DNA from 2 places in the Bacillus sp. N1(2025) genome. Region 2 is predicted to be linked to the other one. Evidence: predicted binding sites of a transcription regulator. Region 2 holds the regulator's gene; the other holds the start of a gene.
The links. The regulator LexA, encoded in region 2, represses DNA repair genes until DNA is damaged. The targets are predictions, from matches to a motif close to CGAACATATGTTCG.
Positions count from the first base shown of each region.

Region 1: uvrB (excinuclease ABC subunit UvrB) is a predicted target of LexA. The motif match lies at 2,989-3,002, and genes of this name have one in related genera.

Region 1 is NZ_JBLTJB010000003.1:10,596-15,849, forward strand. It holds gene ACNFN4_RS07795 (PEP/pyruvate-binding domain-containing protein) at 1-2,364, opposite strand, end outside; gene ACNFN4_RS07800 (CsbA family protein) at 2,666-2,902, shown strand; gene uvrB (excinuclease ABC subunit UvrB) at 3,078-5,063, shown strand; gene uvrA (excinuclease ABC subunit UvrA) at 5,071-5,254, shown strand, end outside.
Region 2 is NZ_JBLTJB010000009.1:107,560-112,813, forward strand. It holds gene tkt (transketolase) at 1-1,334, opposite strand, end outside; gene ACNFN4_RS17785 (DUF896 domain-containing protein) at 1,501-1,734, opposite strand; gene ACNFN4_RS17790 (YneB family resolvase-like protein) at 1,803-2,453, opposite strand; gene yneA (cell division suppressor protein YneA) at 2,469-2,780, opposite strand; gene lexA (transcriptional repressor LexA) at 2,936-3,556, shown strand; gene ACNFN4_RS17805 (hypothetical protein) at 3,895-4,323, opposite strand; gene ACNFN4_RS17810 (YndM family protein) at 4,477-4,926, shown strand; gene ACNFN4_RS17815 (prohibitin family protein) at 4,954-5,254, opposite strand, start outside.

The sequences.
Region 1 (5,254 bases), on a different contig from region 2:
CGCATGTGACAGGATGCCGCCCGTGTCCGTAATGACGGCCTTTGCATCCTGGAACAGACTGGTCCACAGCGGTGTCGTCATTTTGCAGACAAGCACGTCTCCTGTTGAAAAACGGGAAAATTCACTTGCGTCACGAATGACTTTCACAGGGCCGCTTGCGATTCCGCTTGACGCCGCAAGTCCGTAAATTTGATGTTCAGTGTTTTTTTCATCTTCTGTGATGGAGCCGGTAATCTGTTCAGCCGTTTTCAGCTGTTCCGAAGTCGGAGTCCCGAGATAAGCGGGGGCTTCAAGCAATTGATATTGCTGGAAGAGCTGTTTTCGTTCAGCGGCTTTTTCCTGCATCGGAACCGGCGACGCCAGCGCTTTCTCGACTTCATCGCTGTATAAGTACCACATATCCTCCCGATCATCGATTACGCCTTGTTTTTGAAGCAGCCCGCCGATTTTCAGAAGGCAAAGGCGTGCTTTGGCGTCCAGCATCGCATCAATATAAAAATGGTGATCATCTTTGATGACGGATGAAGACAATGTCCACTGATAATAGCGGTCAAACGTCTCCCGGAAGCCGTCATCTTCAATTCTATCCATAAAGTCGGCGTAGAGCTGTTTTCGTTTTTCTATCGTTTTATGAAACTCACTGTCAAAATCGTATCCGTTCCGGACATAGTTCTGAATGTTGGCCAAAGCGAAATAAGGGTTTTCCGCCCAAGTTTCTTCAATCAGATCATGACTTTTCACGGATCTCCAGCCGTATTCCTGTAAAAATTCACCGACTTGTTCGAGAAAGCGTTTTCCCTCATTTGATTGCAGAAGCGTCTGATGCAGCTCATCGGCATGAGAAACCGTAAAGACGCGCCGCAGCTCAGGGCTGTCTTTTACTTGTCCGGACAGCAGCCAGAGCTGTCTGTCGGTCTCCAATGACTTATTCATGACGCCAGCCAGCATTTCGTACAGAAGGGATGTGTTTTCTTTCTCAACCTGTCCGTACATGGATTCCAGTATCATGTTTAACGCAACCTGCGGAAAGACAATATTGAAATGTTCTGCGTATCCTTTTAAATAGAAGTCTTGCAGGTTTCGGAACGCATCAAGGGCAGTCTCCGGCGTATGGTCTGTATGCGCCAGTTCGTCCAGCTTTTGATAAAAAGGCAGAAAGGTTTCCTGAATAATATCGTACATGCGGTCAGCCAAGACGGGGAAAAGCGCTTCTAACTGTTCTGCGGGCAGCTTGTCGTCCGTCTTATGCTGTCTGGAAAAAACACGGCCCTGATGAAGTTTGACACGCTCGATTTCGATGCCCATTACAGGGAATGCCTTCGTGCTCTCTTTGAGGCCGTATTCCAAAGCCGGCACAATGAGTGAGGCGAATAACGGGCTGACGGGGCCTTCAATATTGGCCTCCATATTGAGCCAAAAATCTTTCTGATCCCGGGGCGTCATGATAAATTCCCGTTCTTCGTCTGCCGCCTTCTGATCCTGCACGATCGTTGTAATCGGCCTGGCCTGAAGCAGATACAGCTTATTTTCGGCAAATCCGAATTCGAGATCCACGGGATAACCGTACAGTTCTTCCGTCTTTATCGTCAGCATGGCAAGCTCTTTGACGCTCTCGTCATCAAGGCAGAAGCGGTTTCTCATGTCAGCGGTCGTCTCTTTTTCCGTCACGCCTTCGTCTTTAGAAACGATATACATTTCTTTTAAGCCGATTTCTTTTTCAATCTGAAATGTGTCTTTATTGACGATAAATGTGTCGGGCGTCACGCTGCCGGAGACGATTGCTTCTCCGAGACCGTAGCTCGCGCTGATCATCAGTTCTCCGTCATCGTGTGTGACGGGGTTGCGGCTGAAAATGACCCCTGAAACCTCGGAATTGATAAGCCCTTGCACGACAACGCCCATTAACGGTTCTGCGGTGTCATTGTTCATTTTCTCTTTATAACCGCTGACCCGCGCCGAGAAGAAGGAAGCCCAGCATTCTTTCACTTTTCCGAGAAACTCTTCTTCTGTTTTGATATTTAAATAGGTTTCGTACTGACCAGCGAAAGAAGCGCCTTCAAGATCTTCGGACGCGGAGGAGGAACGTACGGCGACAGAGGCGTATGATTCTCTCAATTCATAAAACGACGCGGTCAGTTCCTCCCGAAGCTCTTTTGAAAACGTGCCGTTCATAATGGCGCGCTCCATCTGTTCCTGATCTGCTTGAAGCCCGTTGTCTTCCATAAAACGTGTCAGGGCATTCGTCTGAATGATAAAACCGCCGGGAACGGGCAGCCCGTTTTTCGTCAGTTTAATCAGGTTCATTCCTTTTGCTCCTGCAGAGCGGCTCGATTCTTCCGCTTTTTGAAATCGCACTGAATACATGCGGTATGACCCCCTTTTTTTTCCTCATCCAAGAAAATGATAGTAAACACTATCATTACATTGTAAAGAGGGAGGAAGAAACTGTCAAAGATACAAAGACCTAAACCTTCTCATCCTTTCGGCTGAAGAAAGGTAATTCGATTCATCTGGTTAATGGTTCAATGGATTTATATTCACAATTTTTTTGACAGATGATTGAAGACTGCTGAAAAAGGGTATTGTGATAGCAGGGGAACGATTGTCCGATTCTTCATTTTTTACTATAATCAGATGAGATGAAGAATTCCCGAGGAGGGTTTTTGTGATTACAAAAGCCGTTTTTGCATTATGTTTCCCTTTTATGCTGGTCGTCCTTTTTACGCGCGTCACGTTTAACCACTATGTGGCGATCGCTCTCACAGCCGCACTGCTTTTCGCATCCTATTTAAAGGGTTACACCGAAACGTATTTTATCGTTGGATTGGATGTCGTATCGCTGGTGGCCGGAGGGCTGTACATGGCCAAAAAAGAAGCAGACAAAAAGAAAGACAATGCCTGACATGGTGAATATGAAATAGAATGCCTGCTTTTACGCCATAAAAGCAGGTTTTTTATACAAAAATTGACTTGGTAAAAACAAACCATCGAACTTTAGTTCGTATTTTTAGTGATTTTGCCCGTCATTGTGTTACTATATCAATAGGAAGATTTCGTAAAGAAACGGAGGCTTTTTTGTGAAAGATCGTTTTGAGTTAGTCTCGAAATATCAGCCCCAGGGAGATCAGCCGCAAGCGATTGAGAAGCTTGTCAAAGGCATACAGGAAGGCAGAAAACACCAGACTCTCCTGGGTGCGACAGGGACGGGCAAAACCTTTACCGTGTCCAATCTGATTAAAGAAGTGAATAAACCGACACTGGTCATTGCCCATAACAAAACCCTTGCCGGACAGCTGTACAGCGAGTTTAAGGAGTTTTTCCCGAACAATGCTGTCGAATATTTTGTCAGCTATTACGATTACTATCAGCCGGAGGCGTACGTGCCTCAAACGGATACTTTTATAGAGAAAGACGCAAGCATTAATGATGAAATTGATAAACTGAGACACTCCGCGACGTCCTCTCTGTTTGAACGGAGAGATGTCATTATTATCGCGAGTGTGTCATGCATATACGGTCTCGGTTCGCCTGAAGAATACCGGGAAATGGTTGTGTCGCTCAGGCCGGAAATGGAGATTGAGCGGAACGAGCTGCTGAGAAAGCTTGTGGATATCCAGTATGCCCGCAATGATATCGACTTTCAGCGCGGTACGTTCCGCGTGCGCGGAGACGTTGTGGAAATCTTCCCGGCTTCCCGTGACGAACATTGTATCAGAGTGGAATTTTTCGGAGATGAAATTGAGCGGATCAGAGAGGTCGACGCTTTGACCGGAGAAATTCTCGGCGACCGTGACCATGTCGCGATTTTCCCGGCTTCCCACTTCGTCACCCGTGCGGAAAAGATGGAAAAAGCGATTCTGAATATTGAACAGGAGCTTGAGGAGCGCTTGAAAGTGATGCACGAAAACGGCAAGCTCCTTGAAGCGCAGCGGCTTGAGCAGCGGACGAGATATGATCTTGAAATGATGCGGGAAATGGGTTTTTGCTCAGGGATCGAGAACTATTCAAGACATTTGACACTCCGTCCGCCGGGCTCTACGCCGTATACGCTGCTTGATTATTTTCCGGACGATTTTATGATTGTCGTTGATGAATCACATGTGACGATTCCGCAGGTGCGCGGCATGTTCAACGGTGACCAGGCGAGAAAACAGGTGCTTGTCGATCACGGGTTCCGCCTGCCGTCAGCGCTTGACAACCGTCCGCTCCGATTCGAGGAATTTGAGAAACACATGCACAATATCGTGTACGTGTCGGCGACTCCGGGACCGTATGAAATTGAGCATACGCCGGAAATGATCGAGCAGATCATCAGACCGACGGGACTCCTCGATCCCCTCATTGACGTCCGGCCGATCGAAGGACAGATTGATGATCTGATCGGCGAGATACAGGCGAGGATTGAACGGAATGAACGCGTTCTCGTGACGACTTTAACGAAAAAAATGTCAGAGGATCTGACCGATTATCTCAAGGAAATCGGCATCAAGGTCAATTATCTGCATTCCGAGATTAAGACGCTTGAACGGATTGAAATCATCCGTGACCTCCGCCTCGGAAAACATGATGTGTTAATCGGCATCAACCTGCTGAGGGAAGGGCTTGATATTCCGGAAGTGTCACTTGTCGCCATTCTCGATGCGGATAAAGAAGGCTTCCTCCGTTCTGAACGTTCGCTGATTCAGACGATCGGACGGGCGGCACGAAACGCGGAAGGCCGCGTCATCATGTATGCCGATAAAATCACGAATTCGATGGAAATCGCGATTAATGAAACGAAGCGCCGCCGGGAACAGCAGGAGCGCTTTAACGAAATTCACGGCATTACGCCGCAAACGATCAATAAGGAAATCCGCGATGTGATCCGCGCGACGCAGGCCGCTGAGGATAAAGAAGAATATAAAACAAAAGCCGCGCCTAAACTGGCGAAGATGACGAAGAAAGAACGCCAGAAAGTCGTTGAGCAAATGGAGCACGAAATGAAAGAAGCGGCCAGAGCGCTTGATTTCGAGCGGGCGGCAGAGCTTCGTGATTTACTGTTAGAGCTTAAAGCGGAAGGATGATGAACACATGGCAATTGACCGGATCGAGGTGAAAGGCGCAAGGGCGCACAATTTAAAAAACATTGATGTAACGATTCCGCGGGATCAGCTCGTCGTCGTGACGGGGCTGTCCGGATCGGGAAAATCATCCCTTGCCTTTGACACCATTTACGCGGAAGGACAGAGGCGGTATGTTGAATCGCTTTCTGCCT
Region 2 (5,254 bases):
ATGGCAGGTCTTAAATAATCAGAGAACACAAAGAATGTGCCGCCGAATACGCGGAGGCCGCCGTGAAGCGCCATTCCGTTTAATGCAGCGCCCATCGCAAATTCACGGACACCGAACCAGAAGTTTTTCCCGGCGTAGTCTTTGGCCGTGAAGTCTCCTCCATTTTTGATTGTCGTTTTATTTGAACCCGCAAGGTCAGCAGATCCCCCGACAAAGAAAGGAATTTTCTTGGCGATCCCGTTCAGCACCTCACCTGAAGATGCACGGGAAGCAATGCTGCTGCCTTTTTCATAAACGGGAACTTCCTGATCCCAGTCTTTAGGAAGCTCGCCTTTCATGCCGAGTGACAGCTGTTCAGCAAGCTCAGGATATTTTTCTTTATAAGCCGCGAACAGTTCATTCCATTCCTGTTCTTTTTTCGAGCCGGCTTCTTTTACAGCTTGATTGAAATGCCCGTATACTTCTTCCGGAACATAAAAATCTTCTTCAAACGTCCAAGCATACGCTTCTTTTGTCAGCTTGCTCTCTTCTTGTCCTAACGGAGCGCCGTGAACGCCGGATGTGCCCGCGCGGTTTGGAGAACCGAAACCGATTGTCGTTTTCACTTCGATCAATGTCGGTTTTTTATCATTCTGGCGCGCTTTTTCAATTGCAGCCGTCAATTCAGCGATGTTGTTTCCGTCCTCAACATAAAGAACTTCCCAGTTCATTGCTTCAAAACGCTGCTTTACATTTTCAGAGAAAGAACGGTCTAAATCGCCGTCTAAGGAAATGTCATTAGAATCGTATAATACGATCAGACGGCCTAATTCAAGATGGCCTGCAAGAGAAGCTGCTTCGGAAGAAATGCCTTCCATTAAATCGCCGTCTCCGCAAATACTGTATGTATAATGATCAACTACGTTGAATGAATCACGGTTATATGTCTCAGCCAGATGGCGTTCTGCAATTGCCATTCCCACTGCCATTGCAATACCCTGTCCAAGCGGTCCGGTCGTAGCGTCTACTCCGGCTGTGTGCCCGAACTCCGGATGTCCCGGTGTTTTGCTTCCCCATTGACGGAACTGTTTCAAGTCTTCAATGCTGAGGTCATATCCGCTTAAATGCAGCATGCTGTATAAAAGCATTGAACCGTGGCCTGCTGATAAAACAAAGCGGTCGCGGTTAAACCAGCCCGGATTCTGCGGATTTACATTCATAAATTTCGTCCACAGCGTATATGCCATCGGAGCGGCTCCCATCGGCATGCCCGGATGTCCGGAATTCGCTTTTTCAATTGCGTCTATAGATAGTGTACGAATGGTGGCAACTGATTTCTTTTCAATTGTATCCATTATAATCCCCTTCCTTATTGTTGTACCTTTTCATCATAAAGCGATGCTGACTTTTTCTCAACTCTTTCAGCTTAAATTTGAGATAAACTTGTTGAAAATTGTCGTAAAGCACATCCTGATATTAGTATATACGAAAAAAGAATACGTATTGCCGTATTCTTTCTGTTTAATGAAGATTATTTTTCTGTTGTTCTCTTTTTAATTTTTCAGGGGTGACATCGTTGCCTTCCGGATCAATCACTTTTACGCTCTTTAACGTATTTTTCATTGAGGAGCGGAATCCTTTCAAATATTCCTGGCGAAGCTTTTGCTGTTCAGCTTTTTCCTCATCCGTTATTGTGTTTGATTTAGCTTTTTGAGCCAATTCGTTAATTCTTGCGATTTTTTCTTTAGAAATCATAATAAGCTCCTTTGGTGCGTGTTGATTATATACTACTAAAACGCAGTCTTTTTTACAACTGATGCGCGTCAGCTGCCTTCTGTATCTGCGGTATATTCCTGAAACCGCCGGTGAACCGTGGCTTTGGACACATCATAGCCGAATCCTCTTAAGGTCGCTGCGATTTCTGCAAAGGTAAGCTTGTTGGCTCTCAGCCTGATAATTTCCGAAACCGGAACCTCTTTTTTTTCTTTTCCGCTGTTTTCATGCCTGTTTTTCAGATTCCGTTCAGGTTTGTAGCCGTTTTTCACGGCTCTTTTCATTCCCCGCCGGATTTTCATATTGTGAATTTTCCTTTGATATTCCTCAACAATACTGACGATTTCAAGTACCATCGTATCAGCTTCGGAAAGCTCCAGTTCACCTTTATGAGCCGTCGTATATATCTTTACGTTCTCCCTGTAAATGCAATGCAAAAGCGCAATCTTGGCGTTTCCTCTTCCCAATCTCGTTTCGTCCTGCACCAATATCGCGTCAATATGTGATTTTTTAATTTCATCAAGCATTTCAAATACTCCGTCGCGGTCCATTTCGTAACCGCTGGCTTTCTCAGAAATGACTTTCACGACTTCCATGCCGTTTGCAGCAGCGATCTCACTGAGCTCCTCTTCCTGTCTTTTTAATGACGTTTGCTGCTGTTCTTTGTTTGTGCTTACGCGGGCATAAATGAGCGCCTTCATTTCTCTCTTTCCTCTCTAATTGACAATGGCCAGCTGATATACGGCCGGATGCTTCTTCTTAACCGGAAGAATAAGTTCGTCTCCGGGCTTTATATCAGCAGTTTGGAGATGATTATTCTCCGTCACCCACTCAATGAAATCTTCTTTATTAATGTGTTTCTTTTCTGCTACATGATCCGCAAGTGACCAGAGTGTATCGCCGTCCTGAACCTTTATTTTAACATATTGGCTGAGGGACTGATCATTTCCCGCACATGAGACAAGTAAAATAGCGGCACTTAAAATCGCAGTAAACAGTCCGACAAATATGATAGATTCTTTCGCCATGTAAACAACCTCCAATAAGAATGTTTGTTCGCTTTTTATACCTTTCAGTATATACGAACAAATGTTTCTGTCAATCGTTTTTTCGAACCTATGTTTGTACTGTCAGGAAAATCATGCTATAATCTACTTAAAATCGACGTTTTGAGGTGCGAAATATGACGAAGCTATCAAAAAGGCAGCTTGATATCCTGCGTTTTATTAAAGAAGAGGTAAAAACGAAAGGATATCCGCCTTCTGTAAGAGAGATAGGAGAAGCAGTAGGACTGGCTTCCAGTTCAACCGTGCACGGCCATTTGGCGCGGCTGGAGACAAAAGGCCTGATCAGACGGGACCCTACTAAACCGAGAGCGATTGAGGTATTGGATGAAGAAGAAGTCCAAATTCCGAAAAGCCAGGTCGTAAACGTTCCGGTCATCGGGAAAGTGACGGCGGGTATTCCGATTACGGCTGTTGAAAATATCGACGAGTATTTTCCGCTTCCTGACCGGATGGTTCCTCCGGGCGAACATGTCTTTATGTTAGAAATCATGGGAGAAAGTATGATTGACGCCGGCATTTTTGACAAAGATTACGTCATCGTCAAACAGCAGAACACGGCCAATAACGGAGAAATCGTCGTAGCTATGACCGAAGATGATGAAGCGACGGTTAAGCGCTTCTATAAAGAAGACAATTATGTGCGGCTGCAGCCGGAAAATCCGACGATGGAGCCGATTATCCTGCAAAACGTAAGCATTTTGGGGAAAGTTATCGGCGTATTCAGAGCCGTACATTAATTCTATTAAACTTCATTTATCGTAAAAAACCCCTTACAGAGGGGTTTTTTTGCATAAAAAAAGCAGATTCGCCCTGGCTTAAGAAACGAATCTGCTAAGGAGGAAAAACTTACATTCTTATTATCCGACATCACACTTTTGAAGTCAACTAATAATGTTTCCCTAAAGAAACTTTTCATCCATTTTTCAACTTTGTATATTTGTGCGTGATGAATTTGTTTTTGTCTATCTTTTCTTTTGGGCGGGCGATCAAAATTTATATATGAATATTTAGTACATAGTACAATAGGTTATATTTAAATATAAAAAAACCCGCTGCCTTTAGCGAGTATCTATTTTCAATCAAAATGATAATATTCTACACCGTATAACCCTTTAATATAGGCGGGGCCACAGACGTTTGAAGAACTTTCAACCAGAATTCTGTATTTGTGATACGGATCAATTGATTTTTTATCCTGGGCACTGAGGTTTAACCAGCTGCCGCTGTAGTTTTTAGAACTTAATGTATAAAAATTTCCGTTCAGCGCCATCCGCTGGAGTTTCATGCTTAAACCGCACGAAGAGTTGTTCATGATGGTGAACTTATATCCTAAAAAGTAATCGTCGGCAGCTACAGCCCCAGGATTTTCAATATGAAACTCTTTTGCATTTCCCTCCAAAGTGAAGCTTGTTTTTGATCCGAATTCAGTGGTAGCCGCTTTAGCTGAGTGTATTCCGCTAAAACATAATAAAAAAACAGCAATACAAATCCAGTATTTTTTCATTTGCATCCCCCTTTTTACATATTTTAACTTGTGAATCCTGTGATGTCTATTCACATTTTATTAAAACGTATACTTTATAACCACTATATACCAGTTTAAAAATTTGCGGATTGCTTACAATGAAGACTAAACGAAATAACGAAGGTGGTTCAAATGAAACACGTAATTGCTTTCGCTTCTAAAACGGCGCTCACACTTGCTTTACTGTACATTGTTCTGGATCTTATGTACCAAGTAACCTTTTTAAACGTTCTGTTTATTACAGTGATCTTAAGTTTAATCACTTATTTTGCGGGTGATTGCATGATTCTGCCGAGAACAAGCAATTTCACAGCCGTTGCAGCTGATTTCGGAATTTCATTCATTATATTATGGATATTCCTTATGAACATTGGCGGATTTAATGTCTCTCCTGCCGCGGCATCGGTTATCTCTGCACTTGGCATTTCTGTTTTTGAGGCATTTTTTCACCGGTATTTGCAGCAATATGTACTTCCCGAAGATTATCAGGACACAACAGAGGCGGATAGCACGCTATGGAGCTATCAAACCGAGGCGTCTGAAGAATTAGTGCCGGAAAAAGACCCTCAGGAAAAAACATAAAAAGGAGGCAATCGCCTCCTTCTCTTTTTATTTTTGCTTCTGATCGTCCAGCGGCAGCTGCAGCAGCGAGTCTGTGCCTGTCGCTTTCGGCGTTTTTCCGTCCCATTTTTCAATCCATTTATATTTAATCATTTCATCGGACATTGATTTCTTTATGATTTGGTTGTAATCAGCGATCCCTTCCGCTTCAATTTTTTTCTTTTTCGCTTCGGCTTCGGCTATTTTAATTTCAGTTTGTGTCCGTTCAAGTTCCTGTGAAGACTTCACCCTTGCATCGATAGCTTCCTGTGTGGCTTTATCCGGCTTCGGTACGCCAAGCGTCAGATCA